3 regions of the Modestobacter sp. VKM Ac-2979 genome follow, and region 1 is predicted to be linked to each of the others. Evidence: riboswitches for the same ligand, from Rfam matches in the RefSeq annotation. Region 1 holds a riboswitch; each other region holds the start of a gene.
What was found. A riboswitch is a leader RNA that binds a small molecule or an ion and turns the genes downstream of it on or off. The one in region 1 is predicted to bind cyclic di-AMP.

Region 1 (5,993 bases):
CTGGTGGTTTCGCTGCACGGCTGATCGAGCCGCGACGCCCTGAGACGGGGAGGTGCGGCGGGATCGCCCGGCGGTCGACGTGGTGAGTGCGTGTGGTGGTGACGACCGGCTCAGCCGGCGATGGCCTGCGGCAGGGGTGCCGACGTCAGTCCCCAGGCGTCGGCGAGGAGCTCCAGGGTCTGCACCCGGGTCGCCGCGCCGTGCGCGAAGGAGCAGAGGAGGAGCTCGTCGGCGCCGGTCGCGGCTGTGAGGTCCTCGAGCACGCCGACCACCCGGTCAGGGGTTCCGGCGACACCGCCTTCGGGCATCGCCAACATGGCCTGCTCCTCAGCAGGGTCCAGCCGGACCCGGGCGGCGTCATGGGGGCTGAGGAACGGTGTCACCGCGCGCCCGGTCCGCTCGGCGAAGCGCTGCAGGCGGCCCGGCCGGGCGAGTCGCACGACCTCGTGCTGGGTGCGCGCGGCCAGCACGCTGACGCTGACCATGGCATGCGGGTGGGCGCCGGTGTCCACGTCGTCGCGGAACGAGCTCCGGTACAGGTCCAGGACGCCGGCCACCGCTGCGGCAGGTACGCCGTTGTGTCCGGCGAAACAGAACGGCAGGCCCAGCGAAGCGGCCAACTGGGCGCTGTACACGGAGGAGCCCAACAACCACATGACGGGTGCGCCGACGGCGCGTGGCGTCGGACTGATCGGGTGGTGCGCCCGCGACGGGGCGGCCTGCGCGGGTGCCCTCACCCCGAGCATCGCCTGGACCTCGTCCACCTGGTGGGCGAAGTCCTCGCCGCCGAGCCCTGCGGGTGAACGCCGGAGCGCTGCCGCGGTCACCGGGTCCGCGCCGGGCGCCCGTCCGAGGCCCAGGTCCACGCGTCCGGGGTGCAGCGCCTCCAACAGCGCGAACTGCTCAGCCACCACCAGCGGTGGGTGGTTGGACAGCATGACACCGCCGGAGCCGACCCGGATCCGCGCTGTCCGGGCGGCGAGGTGGGCGAGGAGCACCGAGGGGGAGGTGGAGGCCAGCCACGGGGTGGCGTGGTGCTCGGAGACCCAGAACCGCTTGTACCCCAGCTCGTCGGCGCGCTCGGCGAGCCGCGTGGTGTCAGCCAGGGCCTCGGCGCTGGTCTGTCCGGCGGACAGCTGCCCGAAGTCCAGGACGGACAGCGGAACCCTGTTCGTCGGTCCCGCAGACCCCAACTGCTGCACGTGTGGCTCCGATGGTCGGCGATCAGTCGGGGTGTTCCGCGACCACCGTCGACGCTAGGCACGGGCAGGGCAGCCGTCGTTGTCCCACGAGCTCAACAGCGTGCCCGTCTGACTCACCCGGCCCGGAACAGCACCGGTCGTCCGCCGCGGCGCACGTACAGTTGCTGCGTGGACCTGCTCGCCGACCTGTTGCGGGTCGCCGGCGTGACCGGCTCGATCGGCACCCGCATCGAGGCCAGCGGCGCCGCCGGCAGCTGGGGAGTGCGCCTGGACCGGTACCCCGGAGCGGCGGTGCACGCGGTCACCGAGGGATCCGCGTGGCTGACCACCTCCTCGCGCCCGCCACGGCGGCTGGAGTCCGGGGACGTCGTCCTGCTGCCTCCGGGGACCGTGCACGAGCTGACCAGCCGACCGTGGGCCTCCGCGGCATCGTGCGACCGTGCCGCCGCTGCTCGAGCCCGCGAGGTCGGGGACGTGGTCCGGCTGGGGATCGGGCCGGTGGACACCCGCATCGTCACGGTCCACTACCTCCAGGACCCCGGGGCACGAACTCGCGTGCTCACCGCGCTACCCGACGTCGTCCACGTGGGAGCGGGTGCGGGGGCCGGCCACCTTCAGGACACCGTGCGCATCCTGGGCCGTGAGCTCACCGAGCCCGGGATGGCCTCCTCGGTCCTGCTGGACAGGATGATCGACGTGCTGCTCGTGCAGTCGCTGCGGGCCTGGGCAGCAGCGCAGACGGCGACCCAGCCGGGGTCCTGGCTGGCTGGGCTGGGTGACCCGGTCGTGAGCGCCGCCCTGACGTTGATCCACCAGGCACCGGAGCGGGCCTGGACGGCGGAGAACCTGGCAACCGGCATCGCAGTGTCCCGAGCGACCCTGGCGCGGCGGTTCACCGCCGCCCTGGACATGAGCCCCACCGCCTACCTGCTGCGCTGGCGGATGGACCTGGCGGCCGCTCGCCTGCGCGATACCGACGAACCGCAGCAGTCCATCGCACGAGCCGTGGGTTATGCCTCCGTGCACGCGTTCAGCCGGGCCTTCAGCCGTGCCCACGACGAAGCCCCCGGGCGCTTCCGCGACCGGCACCGACGCACCGGGGTCGTCGCCGGCGATCTCGGTGACGCATGTTGAGTGCCACGCCACCGCCGTTCTAGCTGTACCCAGCCAGGACGTCGGTGACAGCTAGGGCATGTCTCTCACATGCGGTTCCAGGCGAGGACGGCATCGAAGACGATGGCCGACGACGTTCAGGAGCTCGGGCCACCGATTCGGTGATCTGGACTGCGCGCATGGCCGAGGCCATGGGTCCGTCCGGTCGGCCGGGGTCCAGGTCCACCCCGGCAGGTGCAACGCTCGACCACCGGATCAGTCAGGCAGCGGCAGGAGTGCGTGCAGGACGCGGCCGGCGCGGTCGGGATCGGGCTGTTCGCCGGTGATGAGGGTCAGGTAGACGTAGGACTCCATGATGCGGACGACGACGTAGCCGAGGTCGTCGAGCGGGATGTCGCTGCACATCTTGCCGGCGTCGAGGGCCTCGGCGAGGAGCGCACGGACCCGGCCCAGCAGCCGCGCCTGGAAGTCGGCGGCGCGGGTGGTGAGCAGGCGCAGCGCCAGTTCGCCCTCGTTCTCCATGAAGACCTGCATGCCGTGGTTGCGGCGTCCGCGTGATCGGCCGCCTGTGGCGCCTGCACATGTACTGGCCCCGGATGGTGCGGCCGGCCGCGATGGTTGGCTGCTGTTACTGGATTGTGACGTTCATCGGGGTTCGTTGTAGCGTCTCGGCCGGTCCGCCCGAGCCCCGATCTCGCCCAGAGGTCCTCGCGCAGACCCCGTCGAACTGCCACCGCTCGCGCGGTGGCAGACCGGGGACCCATCGTTCCCTGGGGTGAATCTCACGTGGCCAGTGCGCCGCAGCGAGTAGGGCTGTCTCCGGCCCGAACCCGTCAGCTAACTCGGTAGACGGTGAGGGAGAACGGAGCTCGCCGCGTTGGCGACGTCGCACGACACCGTCTTGCAGCACCCTGTCCACCCACGCCGCCGCGCCCGATGGCGCGCCGCGGTCACTGCGCCGACGCTGGCCGCCGGTGCTGCCCTGCTGCTGGTGCTCACCGGTCCGGCAGCCCACGCCGCACCTGAGCCCCCGCCGGCCCCGGCAGGCCAACCCGGACTCGCCGGGGCCGAGGCCGCGCTGGCCAGCGTCGAGGCGTCGGTGGTGGCGGCAGAGGAGACCCTGCGGCGGCTGACGGTGGAGGCTGAGGCGGTCGCCGATCGGAGCCTGGTCGCCCAGGCTGCGCTGCTCACAGCCCGGCAGGAGGCCGATGCCCGGGAGGCCGAGCTGACGGCTGCGCAGGCAGCAGTCGGGCAGGCCCGAGCCGACGTCGTCGCACTGGCCCGGCAGAGCTACATGGGCGCTGACGCCTACGGCAGTGCCTCGGCCTTCTTCGCCGCAGGCAGCCCCGAGGAAGTCCTCCAACGAGCCGCCACGCTGGAGCTGCTGGGTGATGACCGGGGCGAGCGACTGGACGAGCTCGAGGTCGTCCAGCGCCAGCAGCAGGCGGCCACCGAGGCGGCGAAGGCCGCCGTGGTTGCCCGCGATGCGGCCGCCGCATCCGCCGCGGAGGCTGAACGGGTCGCCAACGACGAGCTCGCCGCGGCGCAGCAGACCTACGACGCCGCCGTGGGGGACAGGGCCGCGTTGGAGCAGCAGTTGCAGGAGGCGCGGGAGCGGGTGGTCACGCTCGCCGGCGATGCTGCTGCGGGGTCGATGGAACAGCCGGCCGGCAGCGATGTCACTGCGGTACCGACGGAGCAACCGAGCAGTGGCGATGTCGATGCACTACTGGCGGAACGGCTGGACGGTGCGGCTTCCCGGGGAGGTGAGCGGTCGACTTCCGGCGCCGGGATCCCGACGTCGGGGCGGGTGACCTCCTGCTATGGCGCCCGCTGGGGGACCATGCACCACGGCGTGGACATCGCCGCCCCGATCGGCACACCGATCTATGCGCCCGAAGCCGGCGTGGTGCTCCAGGCCGGCCCCGCATCCGGCTTCGGGCTGGCCGTCTACCTGGAGCATGAGGACGGCTCGATCACCCTCTACGGGCACATCGACAGCTACTCGGTCGACGCGGGACAGCAGGTGTCCGCTGGGCAGCAGATCGCGCTGGTGGGCAACACGGGTCAGTCCACCGGCCCGCACCTGCACTTCGAAGTGCATCTGGGTGGGCTCTACCAGAACCGCAGCAACCCGGTTCCGTGGCTGGCCGCCCGCGGCCTGCCGTTGGGCGGAAGCTGCGGCTGACCTCGACAGCCCTCGAACCTCGTTCGGTGACCCCGCTGGGCGGTCAGCGCCGCCGAGCAGTCGCTGCAGTGGGCACTTCGCGCCGGGGTGCGGTCATGATCAGCGTGGGGACGGGCCCGGGTGTCACTCCAAGGGGCCGACGGCCTTCTCGGGTGCGCCAGCCAGGCCGTCGTACCTTCGTGTGGAGGAGGTGGTCCTGGTGGCACGGCTCTGGGCGGCGCTGCTGCTGTTGGCCGCTGTCTTCGCCATGCACGGGATCCAGTGCGCGGCCGCGGGGTCAGCGCTGGAAGACGGGTCCACATCGCTCAGTGCGGCAGCCTCTGTCGATGTACCGGCAGCGTCCGTCCATCTGGGCCCCGTCGCAGGTGCGATGCCCGACCACGGGCACGGTGCCGCCACACCAGAGGCAGACGCCGACGGTGCCACCGGGTCCAGCGGGCTGCCGGCCCCGTGGCACGACGCCCACCTCCTGGCGGTGTGCCTCGCCGTCCTGCTCGCGGGTCTGATGGTTCTCAGGGCCGTGGTGCTCCGCCGAGGCGTGGCGATCCCGCCCGTCCGCGGCTCGCCCACACCGTCCCGCTGGCCCACCGGGTGGTCGAGGCAGCCTCGACCACCCACCCTCTCCGCTCTCTGTCTCCTGCGGATCTAGGCCGAGCAGCTGCACCCCGACAGCTCCCGCTGTCCCGGGGTCCTGCACGCACGCCCACATCCCCCAGACAGGAGACCCAGCATGACCCGCACCAGCATCCGACTCGTCCGCCTCACCGGTGGGCTGATGGCCGCCGTCGTCGTCCTCGCCGGCTGCTCGGACACCGAGCAGACCTCCGCCACCGGTGGCAACGCGGCCGACGACAGCTCCGCCGAGCAGGGCGCGGAGTTCAACGACACGGACGTCGCGTTCGCGCAGGGGATGATCCCGCACCACGAGGGCGCGCTCATGATGTCCGCGGTCGCCATCGACCGCGCCTCCGATCCCCGGGTCGTGGACCTGGCCGAGCGGATCGAAGCAGGTCAGGACCCGGAGATCGACCTCATGACGGCCTGGCTGGAGGAGTGGGGCCAACCGCTCGAGGAGTCCGGTTCGATGGGCGGCATGGACCACGGGTCCGGGGACATGGGCGGCATGGGCATGGACGGCGGCATGGGCATGGAGGAGATGCCTGCGGCCGGCCGGGACTTCGGCCGCATGTGGCTCGACGCCATGATCGAGCACCACGAGGGCGCAGTCGAGATGGCGCGGACCGAGGTCGAGGACGGCCGCAACGCCGAGGCCGTCGACCTGGCTCGCTCGATCAGCGAGGTCCAGGCGCAGGAGATCGAGGAGATGCGGCAGCTGCTCACCGAGCTGGGTGGCTGATCTGTACCGGGTGGGGCGCGGTGCCGTCCGGGCACCGCGCTCCACCTCTCCCGCCCGACGACCCAGGGCCGCGCCTCGCGCGCGGTGCACCAGCGGGCGGTCGACGCAGTCGGCTGCGTCAACCGCCCGTTCA
Region 2 (5,993 bases), 290 kb from region 1:
CAGCCACCTGCGGGTGGGCAGCTTCCAGTACGCCCGGGTCAGCGGGGACGCCGAGCTGCTGCGCCGGCTGGCCGACCACGCGATCAGCCGGCACCACCCGGACGCCGCGCAGGCCGAGAACCCGTACCTGGCGCTCTTCGCCGCGGTGGTCACCGCCCAGGCCGAGCTGGTGGCCCGGTGGATGCAGGTGGGGTTCGTGCACGGGGTGATGAACACCGACAACGTGACCATCTCCGGCGAGACGATCGACTACGGGCCGTGCGCCTTCCTCGAGGCGCACGACCCGGCCACGGTGTACAGCTCGATCGACCACGGCGGGCGCTACGCCTACGGCAACCAGCCGATCGTGGCCGAGTGGGACCTCGCCCGGCTCGCCGAGGCGCTGCTGCCGCTGTTCGCCGAGGAGCAGGAGCGGGCGATCGAGCTCGCGGTGGCGGCACTGGGCGAGTTCCGGCCGCAGTACGACGCGGCCTGGTCGGCCGGCATGCACGCCAAGCTGGGCCTGCCGGAGGGGCTGGACGACGAAGTGGCCGCGCCGCTGGTCGAGGAGTTCCTGACCCTGCTGCAGGCCGGCCACGTCGACCACACGTCCGGGTTCCGGCTGCTCGGCGCTGCCGCCCGCGGCGACGTCGACCCGGTCCGCAACCTCTTCCTCGACCTGGCCTCGTTCGACGCGTGGTCGGAGCGCTGGCGCGCACTGGCTCCGGATGCCGACGCCATGGACCGGGTGAACCCGCTCTACATCCCGCGCAACCACCTCGTCGAGGAGGCGCTCACCGCAGCGACCGCAGGCGACCTCGCCCCGCTCGGTCCCCTGCTCGACGCCGTGACCCACCCGTACGCCGAGCGGCCGGGCCTGGAGCGGTACGCCACCCCCGCCCCCGCCGACTTCGGCGCCACCTACCAGACCTTCTGCGGCACCTGACCCGCGACGACAGAAATGGCCATTTCTGTCGGTCAGGGGTCGGTCGTCAGGCGGGCCAGTTCGACGACGGCGGCGACCAGCTGGTCGCCGTCCAACAGGACGGCGTCGTTGTGGTCGGCGCCGGGCACCTCGACCATGCGGTGCAGCTGCCCGGCGGCAGCGGCCACCGCCCTGCTCTGCTCCGGCGGCACGATCGAGTCGGCGGTGCCGAGGACGACGGTGGTGGGCACCTCGACCCGGGCGACCTGCTCGGCCACCGGGTACTGGTCGCGCAGCAGCAACCGGACCGGCAGGAACGGGTAGTGCTCGCTGCCGACGGCGGCCAGGTCGACGAACGGGGAGCGCAGCACGAGCCCGGCCGGCGGGTGGTCGACGGCCAGCTCGGTGACGACGGCGGCGCCCAGGCTCTCCCCGTAGTACAGGAGCCGCTCTGCGGGGACCCCGCCGTCGGCCAGCAGCCAGTCGCGCGCCGCGCGGACGTCGAGCGCCAACCCGGCCTCGGTCGGGCTGCCCGGGTTGCCGCCGTACCCGCGGTAGTCGAACAGCAGCACCGCCAGCCCCGCTGACGACAGCGCCCGGGCCAGCGGCGCCCGGACCCCGCGGTGGCCGCCGTTGCCGTTGGCCACCAGCACGGCCGGTGCGTCGGCCGTCGGGCCGGGCACGAACCACGCGCCGAGGGTCAGCCCGTCGGCGGTGGTCAGCTCGACGTCCCGGCCACCGGGGACGGCCTCGGCAGCGGGCGGCACCGGACCGGCGTCGGGCAGGTACACCAAGCGGCGCTGAACCGTCCAGAGCAGGCCGACCACCACGACCAGCACGATGGCACCGATCAGCGCGGCCCGGAGCACCGACCGCAGCACCACCCCATGGTGGCGCGCTGGGGGCCGGCCGGGCCAGCGCCGTCTAGCGGTAGTTGACGTGCGGGTGGTCGAAGTGGTTCGCCGTCACGCTGCCCCGGTCCTCCATCTGCTTCCAGGAGCCACCGGGCGAGGAGAGCATCCGCTGCTCCCAGATGATGTAGTCGACGCCGAGCTCAGCCCAGTTGGCCACGTGGTAGGCGACGATCGCATCCCCGAGGGCGGCGTTGGACATGACCATGTAGTCCACCGCCAGCCCCGACGGGTGACCGTGCGGGTCGGCAGCGCTGGGCCGGGTGCCGCCCAGGGTGATCGAGCCGGCGCCGGGCACGTTGCTGACCACGGCGTTCGCGGCCGCCTGCGCCTGCGGCTTGATCGGTCCGGCGGAATTGTTGATCTTGGCGATCGCGGACACCGCGGTGCCGGGGCTCGCGGCCGCCGCGGCGGAGGGCTTGGCCGCGGCGGCGGCCCGTGCCGGAGCGGCGGCGGCTGCCTGCGCCTCGGCCTCGGCCGCAGCAGCGGCCTCGGCGGCGACCCGAGCGGCCTCGGCCTCCGCGGCGGCCGCGGCCTCGGCGGCGAGGCGTGCTGCCTCCGCCTCCGCTGCCTGCTGGTCGAGCACGGCCTGGTCGGCCGCGGCCTGGGCCTGCTGGGCGGCGGTCTGCTCGGCCTCCCGGGTGGCCCGGCTGGCTGCCAGCTCCTCGAGCGGCCGGAGGTCCTCGGTCCCGTCGACGGCGCCGGATTCGGCGGCCAGCCCCAGCTGCTCGGCGACGCTCACCGGCTGGGACGCCACGGGGTCGGCCTGGGCCGCTGGGCCGACGCCGACGACGACGTTGACCAGGACGGCTCCGGCCGCCGCGATGCCCAGGTACAGCCCGGGGCGGCGGATGCCGGCCGGCGGGCGGCGTCGGCCGGTGGCGGCAGAGGTGGTGGTGCGGGCGCGCATGGGCAGGAGTGCTCCGTACAGGTGTCTTCCGTGTGCCGCCTACCAGGTCAGCTGACGGGTTCGGGCGGGAAGCAGCCCTACCCGGCCCGGACGGTCGTCCGGGCGCGGGATTCACCCCAGTGGTGCGGTGGGTCCCCGGCTCGCCCCGGAGGGCGACTCGGCGGCGTCCGGCCGGGCTCCCCGGGTGGGGACGTGGCGACCGACTGGACCCGGCCAACCTAACGGCGTTATGTAGTCGTGACAATCGGTTGCGGGCATTTCATCGGGTGACGGTGGTCGCGTCACTCTCCGGACACACGCGTCCCATCCGTCACCACCGGCGGTGTCCGGTCAGCGCGCCGACAGCTCGACGACGGACCGGCTCCCACCCCCGGCGGCGGTGGCCGCCCAGGCCTCCTCGACCCGCGCCAGCGGGAGGACGGCGTGCTCCACCCGGAGCTGCCCGGCCGCGGCGTGCCGCAGCACCGCGGTCAGCGCGGCCGCCCGCTGCTCGCCGGTGAGCGCGTTGTTGGTGTAGCCGAGCACGTCGATGCTCCGACTGCGCAGCACGGCGGAGGAGAACTCGGCGGCGTCCCCGGCCGCGCCACCCAGGTTGACCAGCCGCCCGCCGGGCGCCAGCACCGAGCACGCGGCCGCCGCCACGGCGCCGAACACCGGGTCGACGACGAGGTCGACGTCCGAGCCGACCGTCTGCCGGATCCGCGCCGCCAGGTCGCCGCCGTCCCCGGTGAGGACGACGTCCTCGGCGCCGGCCCGGCGGGCACGGTCGGCCGCGGACGGCGACCGGCAGACCCCGACCACCCGCCCGGCCCCCAGCGCGCGGGCGGCGCCCAGCGCGGCTTGGCCGACCGCGCCCCCGGCGCCGAGCACCAGCACCCGCTCCCCGGGCTGCAACCGGCCGCGCCAGGTCAGGGCCATCCAGCCGGCGACCGCCGACAGGCCCAGCGCCGCCACGACCGGGTCGGGCAGGTCCCCGGCGAGCGGGACGACGTCGGCGTCCGGCACCGCGCAGAGCTCACCCAGGCTGCCGTCGCCCGGGCTCATCCCCGCCGAGGTGGCGAACCAGACCCGGGTGCCGGGCGCCAGCACCGCCGACGACACCACGACCCCCACCCCCTGCACGCCGGGCACGTAGGGCACGGCCGGGCGGCCGAAGTACGACGTCCCGGAGGCGCAGAGCAGGTCCAGCGGCACGACCGGGGCGGCGGTCACCCGGACCAGGGTCCGGCCCTCGCCGGGCACCGGGTCCGGGTGGTCCGCCAGGGCGGGCGGCTCGCCCGGCGAGGTCAGGATGGCGGCGCGCACCGGCTCAGGTCGCGATGTCGGGGTAGGGCATGGAGACGTGCTCCATCGCCTTCCCGTAGGCGCGCTGGTACTCCATCGGCCCGTGGTCGCGTTCGAACAGCGCGATGAAGAGGGTGAGCGTCAGGAACGGGTGCGCGCCCATCTGGAACAGCGCGACGTGGTCGTGCGCGGCCAGCGCCCGCCGCTCCTCGTCGGTGAAGGCCAGCCAGGTCGTCTTCTCCGCGGGGATGCAGTTGAGGACGGTGTTGGCCATCTCGGCCTCCCACCAGGTGACCGTGCCGGCCGGGTCCTCCCGGTAGCGCTCGGTCAGCTCGGGGTCGCGGTCGACGGTGAACAGGAACTTGTCCAGCAGGTACTTGCTCATGCCGACACCCCCGCGCTCGGGACCCCGTTGGGGTACCAGGTGAAGTACGCCTCCATGGTGTGGAACAGGTCCAGGGTGTCGACGTGGTCGGCCTTCGCGCCCTCGCCGGCTACGCCCATCATCAGCATGAAGTCCATGAACCCGTGGGTGGCGTTGCCCGGGTGGTGCAGGGACTCCAGGGAGACCTCGGCCAGGCACCCCTCGATGTCCCCGCTGGCGATCCACTCGACGGCCTTGCGGTCGAACTCCGGGTCCGGCCCGTGCTCGCCGAACTGCCGCGGCCCGCCCAGCTCCAGGGACAGGTGCCCGGTGCCGATCACCGCCACCCGCTTGTCGCTCTCCCAGGACTCGACCATCTCCCGGATCGCCCGGCCCAGCTGGACGAAGCGCTTCGGCTGCGGCAGCGGCGGGGCGAAGATGTTGGTGTAGACCGGCACGATCGGCAGGTCGGCCTGCGGGCGCAGTGTGATGATCGGGCAGGTGATGCTGTGGTCGATCCGCAGCTCGTTGCTGAAGGCCAGGTCGAAGTCCCGGTCCAGCCCGTCCCGCAGCAGGTGCGCCGCCAGGTCCTCCTCGCCGCGCAGCGTCATCTTCGGCAGCCCGAACTCGCGCTCCTCGTTGTGGAAGTTGGCGTCGAAGAACGGCGCCTTGCCCACCAGGAACTGCGGCATGTTGTCCAGCCAGAGCTGGTGGAAGTGGTCGCTGCCGACCATCACCAGGACGTCGGGCTCCGCGCGGGTCAGCGTCTCGCGGAACGCCTCGATCTTCGCCACCCACTCGTCGGCGAACGGCGGCCGGTCAGCGCCGGTGGCGGTGCTGGCCCGGTAGTAGAAGGGGTGGTGGGTGGACGCGATCACCGCGGCCAGTTCAGCCATGACTGTCTCCGTTGAGGTCAGGGAGGTACGGGTCGGGGGCGACGGACCGGTTGTTGAGGTCCACGGACAGGAAGACGTCGTTGGCCACCGGGTGCCGCAGCTCCTCGGCCAACTGCCCGATCAGCCCGGCCGTGCGGGCCAGCAGGGCGAAGCCGCGCAGCAGCTCCAGCGGCAGGCCCAGGTCGGCCAGCGCGGCACCGCACACCCCGGCGCCGTTGAGCGGCAGGGTCTTGCCGAGCACCTGAGGGTGCACCCGGCCGATCGCGGCGAACAGCGACAGGTGCGGGCCGAACAGCCCCTCCTCGGTCGCGATCTCGAACAGCCGGGGGGTGCGCGGGTCGCCGTCCTTGTGCACGTGGTGGCCGAGCCCGGGCACGAAACGCCGCGCCGCCCGCTGGGCGGTCACCGTCTCCAGGGCCAGGGCGTCCCAGCCGGCGTCGTCGGTCGGCAGCTCACCGTCCACGCCCTTCAGCACGTCGTCCAGGAACCGGCCGGAGTCCTCGGTGACGCCGAGGAACCGGGAGCCACCGCCGAGCAGGCCGGCGGCGAGCGCCCCCTGCACCGAGTCCGGCGCCGACAGGTAGGTGAGCCGGGTGACGATGGCGGTCGGGGTGAAGCCGTGGTCGGCGAGCGCGGCCAGCACCGCCTCGAAGACCCGGGTCTCCCCCGGTGTGGGCCGCCGCTGGGTGGCCAGCCAGAAGGCCAGCTCACCGAAGCCGACGGT
Region 3 (5,993 bases), on a different contig from region 1:
CGGGACTGGCTGGCCGCCTCACCGTTTTGCCTGGTGGCGACCTCGGCGGCCGACGGGAGCTGCGACGTCTCCCCGAAGGGCGATCCGCCCGGGTTCACCGTCGTCCTGGACGACCGGACGATCGCGCTGCCCGAGCGCGCCGGCAACCGTCGTGCCGACGGGTTCCGCAACATCCTGACCAACCCGCACGTCGGGTTGATCTACCTGGTGCCCGGTCGCAGCGACACCTTCCGGGTACAGGGCCGGGCCCGCCTGGTGCGCGACGAGGACCTGCTGGACCGGATGCTCGTCCGCGGACACCGGCCACTGCTGGCCATGGTCGTGGAGATCGAGTCGGTCTTCTACCACTGCGCCAAGGCGTTCCTGCGGTCGCAGCTGTGGGACCCGGCGACCTGGGATCCCGGGGCGTTGCCCTCCCGGGCCCGGATCGCGCACGCCCAGGAGGCTGCCGCCACGCCACTGGCCGAGCTGCAGCAGTACTACGGCGAGCAGTACGCCGCCGGCCTGTACCCCAGCGCCCGACCGTCCGGCGCCTGACGCCTAGGGCGCCGTCCAGCCACGTTCGTCGACCCCGCCGGGCACGGGTGCCTCGGGGTCGTAGGGCGTACGGGTGAGCACGAACGTCGCCAGGTCCAGGTGGTCGGGAGCGATCCGCAGCGTCTCGCCCGCGTAGTAGCCGTCCAGCCCGACCCACGTGCCGTCCGCGCGGGGAGCGAACCGGCTCGCCCGGCCGGACCGGCCGGGCAGCGGCCCCAGGTGCAGCAGGCCACCGGACTGGGCGCGCAGCACCAGCGGAGCCGGCCCCCAGAACCAGACGCCGAGCGAGTCCAGCGGCAGCGGCGGCGGGGACGGCACCCAGGCGTCGACGATCCGGGGCTCGGCGGCCCGCAGGTCGGCCAGCAACCCGGGCACCAGCGGGTCGAGCCCACTGGTCGTGTTGGCCAGCATCACCGCTCCGACCTGCTCGGACCGGTCGACGAAGACCCCGGCGAGGAAGCCTGGCATCGAACCGCCGTGGCCGATGAGGGTGTGCCCGTCGACCCGCAGGACCTGCACCCCCAGCCCGTACGCCGACCACCCGGGGGACGACGAGTCGATCCCGGCCGGCACGGTCATCTCCTCCAGCGTCGCCGGGGAGAGCACGTCGCCGGTGTCGCCGAGCAGGAAGGCGGCGAACCGGCCGAGGTCGGCCAGCGTCGCCCACAGCTGGCCGGCCGCGGCCATGACGCCGGCGTCGTGCTCGGGCTCGGGCAGGACGACGTCTGCCCACGGGTGCACCCCCGCACCCTGCGCCGCCCGACCGGTGGGCCGCGGGGTGGTGCGCTCCATGCCCAGCGGCAGCAGCACCTCGTCCCGGACCACCTCGGCCCAGGAGCGCCCACGATGCCGGGCGACCAGCTCACCGAGCAGCCCGAACCCGAGGTTCGAGTAGTGGAACCGCCGGGCGCTGCCCAGGACGACGTCGTCGTCGGTCAGCCGGAGCTCGGCCAGCGACCCGCCGGGGACGCGCTCCCACCAGCCGCCGGGGCTCTCCGAGCTCGCGCCGGCGAGGTGGGCGAGCAGCTGGCCCACGGTGCGCTCCCCGAAGGGGGTGTCGGGGACGTGCTCCTCGAGCAGGTCGTCGAGCCCCAGGCGGCCCTCGTCGCGCAGCCGGAGCACGGCCAGGGCCGTCACCGTCTTGCTGATCGAGCCCAGCCGGTACTGCACGTCGGTGTGCGGCTCGGCGACGTCGCCGCGACCGGCCGACCAGGCCAGCCCGCCGTCCCGGACGACGCCCGCGACCAGGCTGGGTGCCCGGCCGTCGCGCTGGACCCGTGCGGTGCGGGCCAACAGGGTGCGGGCGGTGGCGGGCAGGACGGGGGTGACCATCGTGCGCTCAGCCGGCCCGGACCGGCGTGGTGGCGTCCACCGGCAGCCGGCCGGTACGCCGGGCCCAGCGCTCGAACCAGATGGTCACCAGTGGCGGGATGGAGGCGGCCAGCGCCAGCAGCCCGGTGGCCGGGGTCCAGCGGAGCACCCGCCACGCCAGCAGGGCGACGACGACGTAGGCCACGAACACCGCACCGTGGACCGGGCCGAAGACCTGCACGCCCAGCTCCGAGGCCTGCAGCACCCGCTTGACGAACATGCCGGCCAGCAGGAGCACCCAGGAGACGGCCTCGGCGATGGCGACGACGCGGAAGACGCGGGCGACCCTCGTGGGGTCGGTCAGTGCGGCGGGCACGGTGCTCCTCGGGGTGGGCATGGCGTGGGCTGTACCTCATCGTGCCCGGCGGGACGGGGTGCCGGTGCGCGTACCCGGGTGATCGTCGCCACCGGGTCCGGACGCGCCGGTGCCCCGGCCGCCGTCAGGCGACCGGGGCACCGGCGGGTGTCGCGGGGTGGTGCAGCTGTCAGCCGGCGACCCGACGCATGGCGGTGATGGGGCCCATGGCGTCGATGCTGGCGACCTTGACCACGTCACCCGACGTCGGCGCGTGGACCATCTGGCCGTTGCCGATGTAGATGCCGATGTGGCTGACCGGGCTGTAGTAGGCGATGAGGTCGCCCGGCTGCAGCTCGCCGCGGGAGACCGCCCGGCCCGACGCCGCCTGCTGCCGGCTGCTGCGGGGCAGGTTGACCCCGGCCGCGGCGTAGGAGTACTTCACCAGCCCGGAGCAGTCGTAGGAGTTCGGGCCGGTGGCGCCCCAGACGTAGGGCTTGCCGCGCTGGGCCATCGCGGTGCTCACCGCGGTGGCGGCAGCGCCGCTGCTGGCCACGACCGGCGCGGCCGGAGCCGGTGCCGGCGCCGCAGCGGCGGCCGGGGCGGGGGCGGCCGCACGGGCAGCGGGGGCCGTGCGCTCGTCGCGCGAGGCGGTCTGGGCGTTGTTGCGCTCCGCCGCCGCGGCGGCCTGGGCCTCGCGCTCGGCTGCGGCTGCCGCCGCTTCTGCGGCCGCGTGCTGCTCGGCCAGGATGCGAGCGCGCTCGCGCTCCTCGGCGGAGAGCCGGTCGTACTCGGCCTGGTACTCGGCGATCTGCTCGTTCAGGTCGGCCTGCTGGGCAGCGACCTCAGCGACCTGGGCCTCCGCGTCGGCGGCGGCCTTCTCGGCAGCGGCCTTCGCCTCGTCGGCGCTGACGGTGGCCTGCTGCGCGACCCCGAGCACCTCGTTGTTGTGCCCGGCGATGCTGTCCAGCGTGCCCATCCGGTCGAGCATCTCGTCGGCGGAGGAGCTGGTGAGCATGGCCTGCAGCGAGGAGAGCTGCTCACCGGTGAAGGCGCTGCGGGCGACCTGGCGCACGTGGTCACGGGCCTCGACCACGGCCGCCTCGGCGGCGACGAGCTCGGCGGCGGCGGCGTCCGAGGCGGCCTTCATGCTGGTCAGCACGTCGGTCGCTTCGTGCATCTTCTCGGTGACGACCTCGAGGTCGTGACCACGGGCGGCGATGAGCTCGGCCGCCTCCTGCGAGGTGGTGGGTGTTTCAGGAGCCGCCAGGGCGGGCACCGGTGCGAGGGCGACGCCACCCGCGACGAACAGAGTGAGCAGGGCCCGTCGGCCGTTGCGGCCACGACGGACAGAGATGTGCGAACTCGCCATGTTCGGCGGGTGTGTCCTTTCTTCCACCTGCCGCCTACCGAGTTAGCTGACGGGTTCGGGCGGGAAGACGCCCGGCTCCTCGGGCCCGCGAGCGGGCCGTGCGGAGCTTCACCCCAGTGCTGCGGTGGGTCCCCGGTCCACGAGCCCGCGAGTGTTGCGGCGAGCCGTGTGGTTCGGCGGCGGTCCTGTCGGTGGTCACCCGGGTGGGCGACTGCGCTGCCCGTCAGGACCGCTGGTGACCGTACGTGCGTTATGTGCTCGTGACAAACGACTGGGGTCAATTTGTGGAAATCCCCGGGCGTGTGCTGCAACACGCTCACCGAGCGTGACAGGCTCGCCGCGTGAAGGGCCTGGCACAGCGGGAGTTCTGCCTCGTGCTGCTCCGCCGCATGGCCGACACGCGACCCGACCTGGTCTCCGAGGCGTTGCCCAGACTCGGCGCCGACCGGGCCGAGGCGCGTGCCGCGCACCGTCGTTGGCGCGCGCTCCATCACACAGAGCGAGCACCGCGCGGGCTCGTGCTGCGCGCTGCCGTGCTCGGTCCATCCGCCGAGCAGGAGGACCGCCGGTTCGGTGACGTCGACCTCGTCGTCCGGCGGTGGCCGCTGCCGCTGTGGCCGCACCTGCGGTGGGAGGTGCTGGGCGGCCCGGACGGCGCGGTGCTCCACGAGCAGCTGGTCCGCGCGCCCGGTTCCGCCGTGCCGGCCGCCGCACCGGGGGCCCTGCGCGTCTGGGAGCACGTGGTGGACGACGTCGTGACCCTGCCCGGCGCGGCCGCGGTGGACCCCGGCGTCCCGAGTCGCTTCGAGGTGCACCTCCCCGGCCGGGTGCGGGCCCGGTTCGTGTGGGGGCTGCTGCAGCAGGTGGACGACGGCGCGCCAGGATGACCCGGTGCCGACCCTCTCCGCCGCCTCGTGGGACGACCCGGACGTCGCCGCGCTGACCGCCGCCCAGCAGGTCGAGCTGCGGGCCCGCTACGGCGGTGCGAGCGAGCCGGGGGTGCCGCCGTCTGCCGCCGACGTCGCCGTCGTCCTCCTCGCCCGGGACGACGACGGCACGCCGATCGGCTGCGGCGCGCTGCGGCCCCTCGGGGACGGCACCGCCGAGCTCAAGCGGATGTACGTCGTCCCGGCGGCGCGTGGGCGGGGCGTCTCCCGGCTGCTGCTCACCGCGCTGGAGGCCGAGGCGGTGGGGCGGGGCTGGACCACCGTGTTGCTGGAGACCGGGCCGCGCCAGCCCGAGGCGGTCGGGCTGTACACCGCGGCCGGCTACCGGCCGATCCCGGCGTTCGGGCACTACGTGGACGACCCGTTCTCGCTCTGCTTCGCTCGGGAGCTGGCGTGAGCACCGCAGCCCGGTACGACGCCGTCGTGGTGGGCGGCGGCCACAACGGGCTGGTCGCCGCCGCCTACCTGGCCCGCGCGGGCTGGTCGGTGCTCGTGCTGGAGCGGCGGGCCGTGCTCGGCGGCGCCGCGGTCAGCGAGCAGGTCTTCCCGGGCGTCGGCGTCCGGCTGTCGGCCTACTCCTACCTGGTCAGCCTGCTGCCCGACCGGGTCGTCACCGACCTGGCGCTGCCGATCACCCTGCTGGACCGGGCGGTCGCCTCCTACACCCCGCTGCGCCGCGGCGGTGCGGCCACCGGGCTGCTGGTCGAGCGGGACGAGGGGCCGGAGACGGCGGCCTCCTTCCGCGCCCTCACCGGCTCGGACGCCGAGTTCGCCGGCTGGCAGCGGTTCTACGGCCGACTGACCACCCTCGCCGAGGACCTGGCCCCCACCCTGACCGGACCGCTGCCCAGCGAGGCGGCGGTCACCGCGCGCCTGCGGGACCCGGAGATCTGGCGCGACCTGCGGGAACGGCCGCTGGCCGACGTCGTCGCCGACCACCTGACCGACGACGAGGTGCGGGGCATCGCGCTCACCGACGGGCTGATCGGCACCTTCGCCGACGTGCACGCCGCCGACGGCCTGGCCGGCCGGTGCTTCCTGTACCACCTCATCGGCAACGGCACCGGCCGCTGGCGGGTGCCGGTCGGTGGGATGGGTGCGGTCAGCGGCGCGCTGGCCGACGCAGCCCGGGCGCGCGGTGCCGCACTGCTCACCCGCGCCGAGGTCACCGCGGTCGAGACCCGGGCCGACGGCGTCACCGTGCACTGGACCGACGCCGACGGGACGGCGCACGCGGCCGACGCCGGGCACCTGGTCAGCGGCGCGGCCCCGGCCGTGCTCGACGAGCTGCTGGGCGCCGCCCCGGCGCCGCGGCCGTCGGGGTCGCAGCTGAAGGTCAACATGGTGCTGCGCCGGCTGCCCGGGCTGCGGTCCGGCGCGGATCCCCGCCGGGTCTTCAGCGGCACCGTGCACGTCGACGAGGCGGCCGGCCAGCTCGACGCCGCGTACGCGCAGGCCGCGGCCGGGCAGC

Region 2: another riboswitch for cyclic di-AMP. It lies ahead of O2W15_RS09445 (hypothetical protein); the one in region 1 lies ahead of O2W15_RS10770 (peptidoglycan DD-metalloendopeptidase family protein).
Region 3: another riboswitch for cyclic di-AMP. It lies ahead of O2W15_RS07240 (C40 family peptidase); the one in region 1 lies ahead of O2W15_RS10770 (peptidoglycan DD-metalloendopeptidase family protein).

What each region holds. Positions count from the first base shown of each region.
Region 1 covers NZ_JAPVBO010000003.1:405,737-411,729, reverse strand. Annotated here, with positions in the region: gene O2W15_RS10785 (LLM class flavin-dependent oxidoreductase) at 111-1,202, opposite strand; gene O2W15_RS10780 (AraC family transcriptional regulator) at 1,371-2,336, shown strand; gene O2W15_RS10775 (QsdR family transcriptional regulator) at 2,571-2,849, opposite strand; cyclic di-AMP (ydaO/yuaA leader) riboswitch at 3,026-3,181, shown strand; gene O2W15_RS10770 (peptidoglycan DD-metalloendopeptidase family protein) at 3,307-4,503, shown strand; gene O2W15_RS24000 (DUF6153 family protein) at 4,424-5,152, shown strand; gene O2W15_RS10765 (DUF305 domain-containing protein) at 5,234-5,860, shown strand.
Region 2 covers NZ_JAPVBO010000003.1:117,103-123,095, reverse strand. Annotated here, with positions in the region: gene O2W15_RS09455 (protein adenylyltransferase SelO) at 1-925, shown strand, start outside; gene O2W15_RS09450 (alpha/beta hydrolase) at 958-1,785, opposite strand; gene O2W15_RS09445 (hypothetical protein) at 1,829-2,725, opposite strand; cyclic di-AMP (ydaO/yuaA leader) riboswitch at 2,747-2,898, opposite strand; gene O2W15_RS09440 (quinone oxidoreductase family protein) at 3,056-4,030, opposite strand; gene O2W15_RS09435 (hypothetical protein) at 4,035-4,394, opposite strand; gene O2W15_RS09430 (extradiol ring-cleavage dioxygenase) at 4,391-5,269, opposite strand; gene O2W15_RS09425 (citryl-CoA lyase) at 5,262-5,993, opposite strand, start outside.
Region 3 covers NZ_JAPVBO010000002.1:552,070-558,062, reverse strand. Annotated here, with positions in the region: gene O2W15_RS07255 (pyridoxamine 5'-phosphate oxidase family protein) at 1-537, shown strand, start outside; gene O2W15_RS07250 (serine hydrolase domain-containing protein) at 541-1,869, opposite strand; gene O2W15_RS07245 (DUF3817 domain-containing protein) at 1,877-2,245, opposite strand; gene O2W15_RS07240 (C40 family peptidase) at 2,394-3,575, opposite strand; cyclic di-AMP (ydaO/yuaA leader) riboswitch at 3,592-3,747, opposite strand; gene O2W15_RS07235 (hypothetical protein) at 3,917-4,462, shown strand; gene O2W15_RS07230 (GNAT family N-acetyltransferase) at 4,467-4,919, shown strand; gene O2W15_RS07225 (phytoene desaturase family protein) at 4,916-5,993, shown strand, end outside.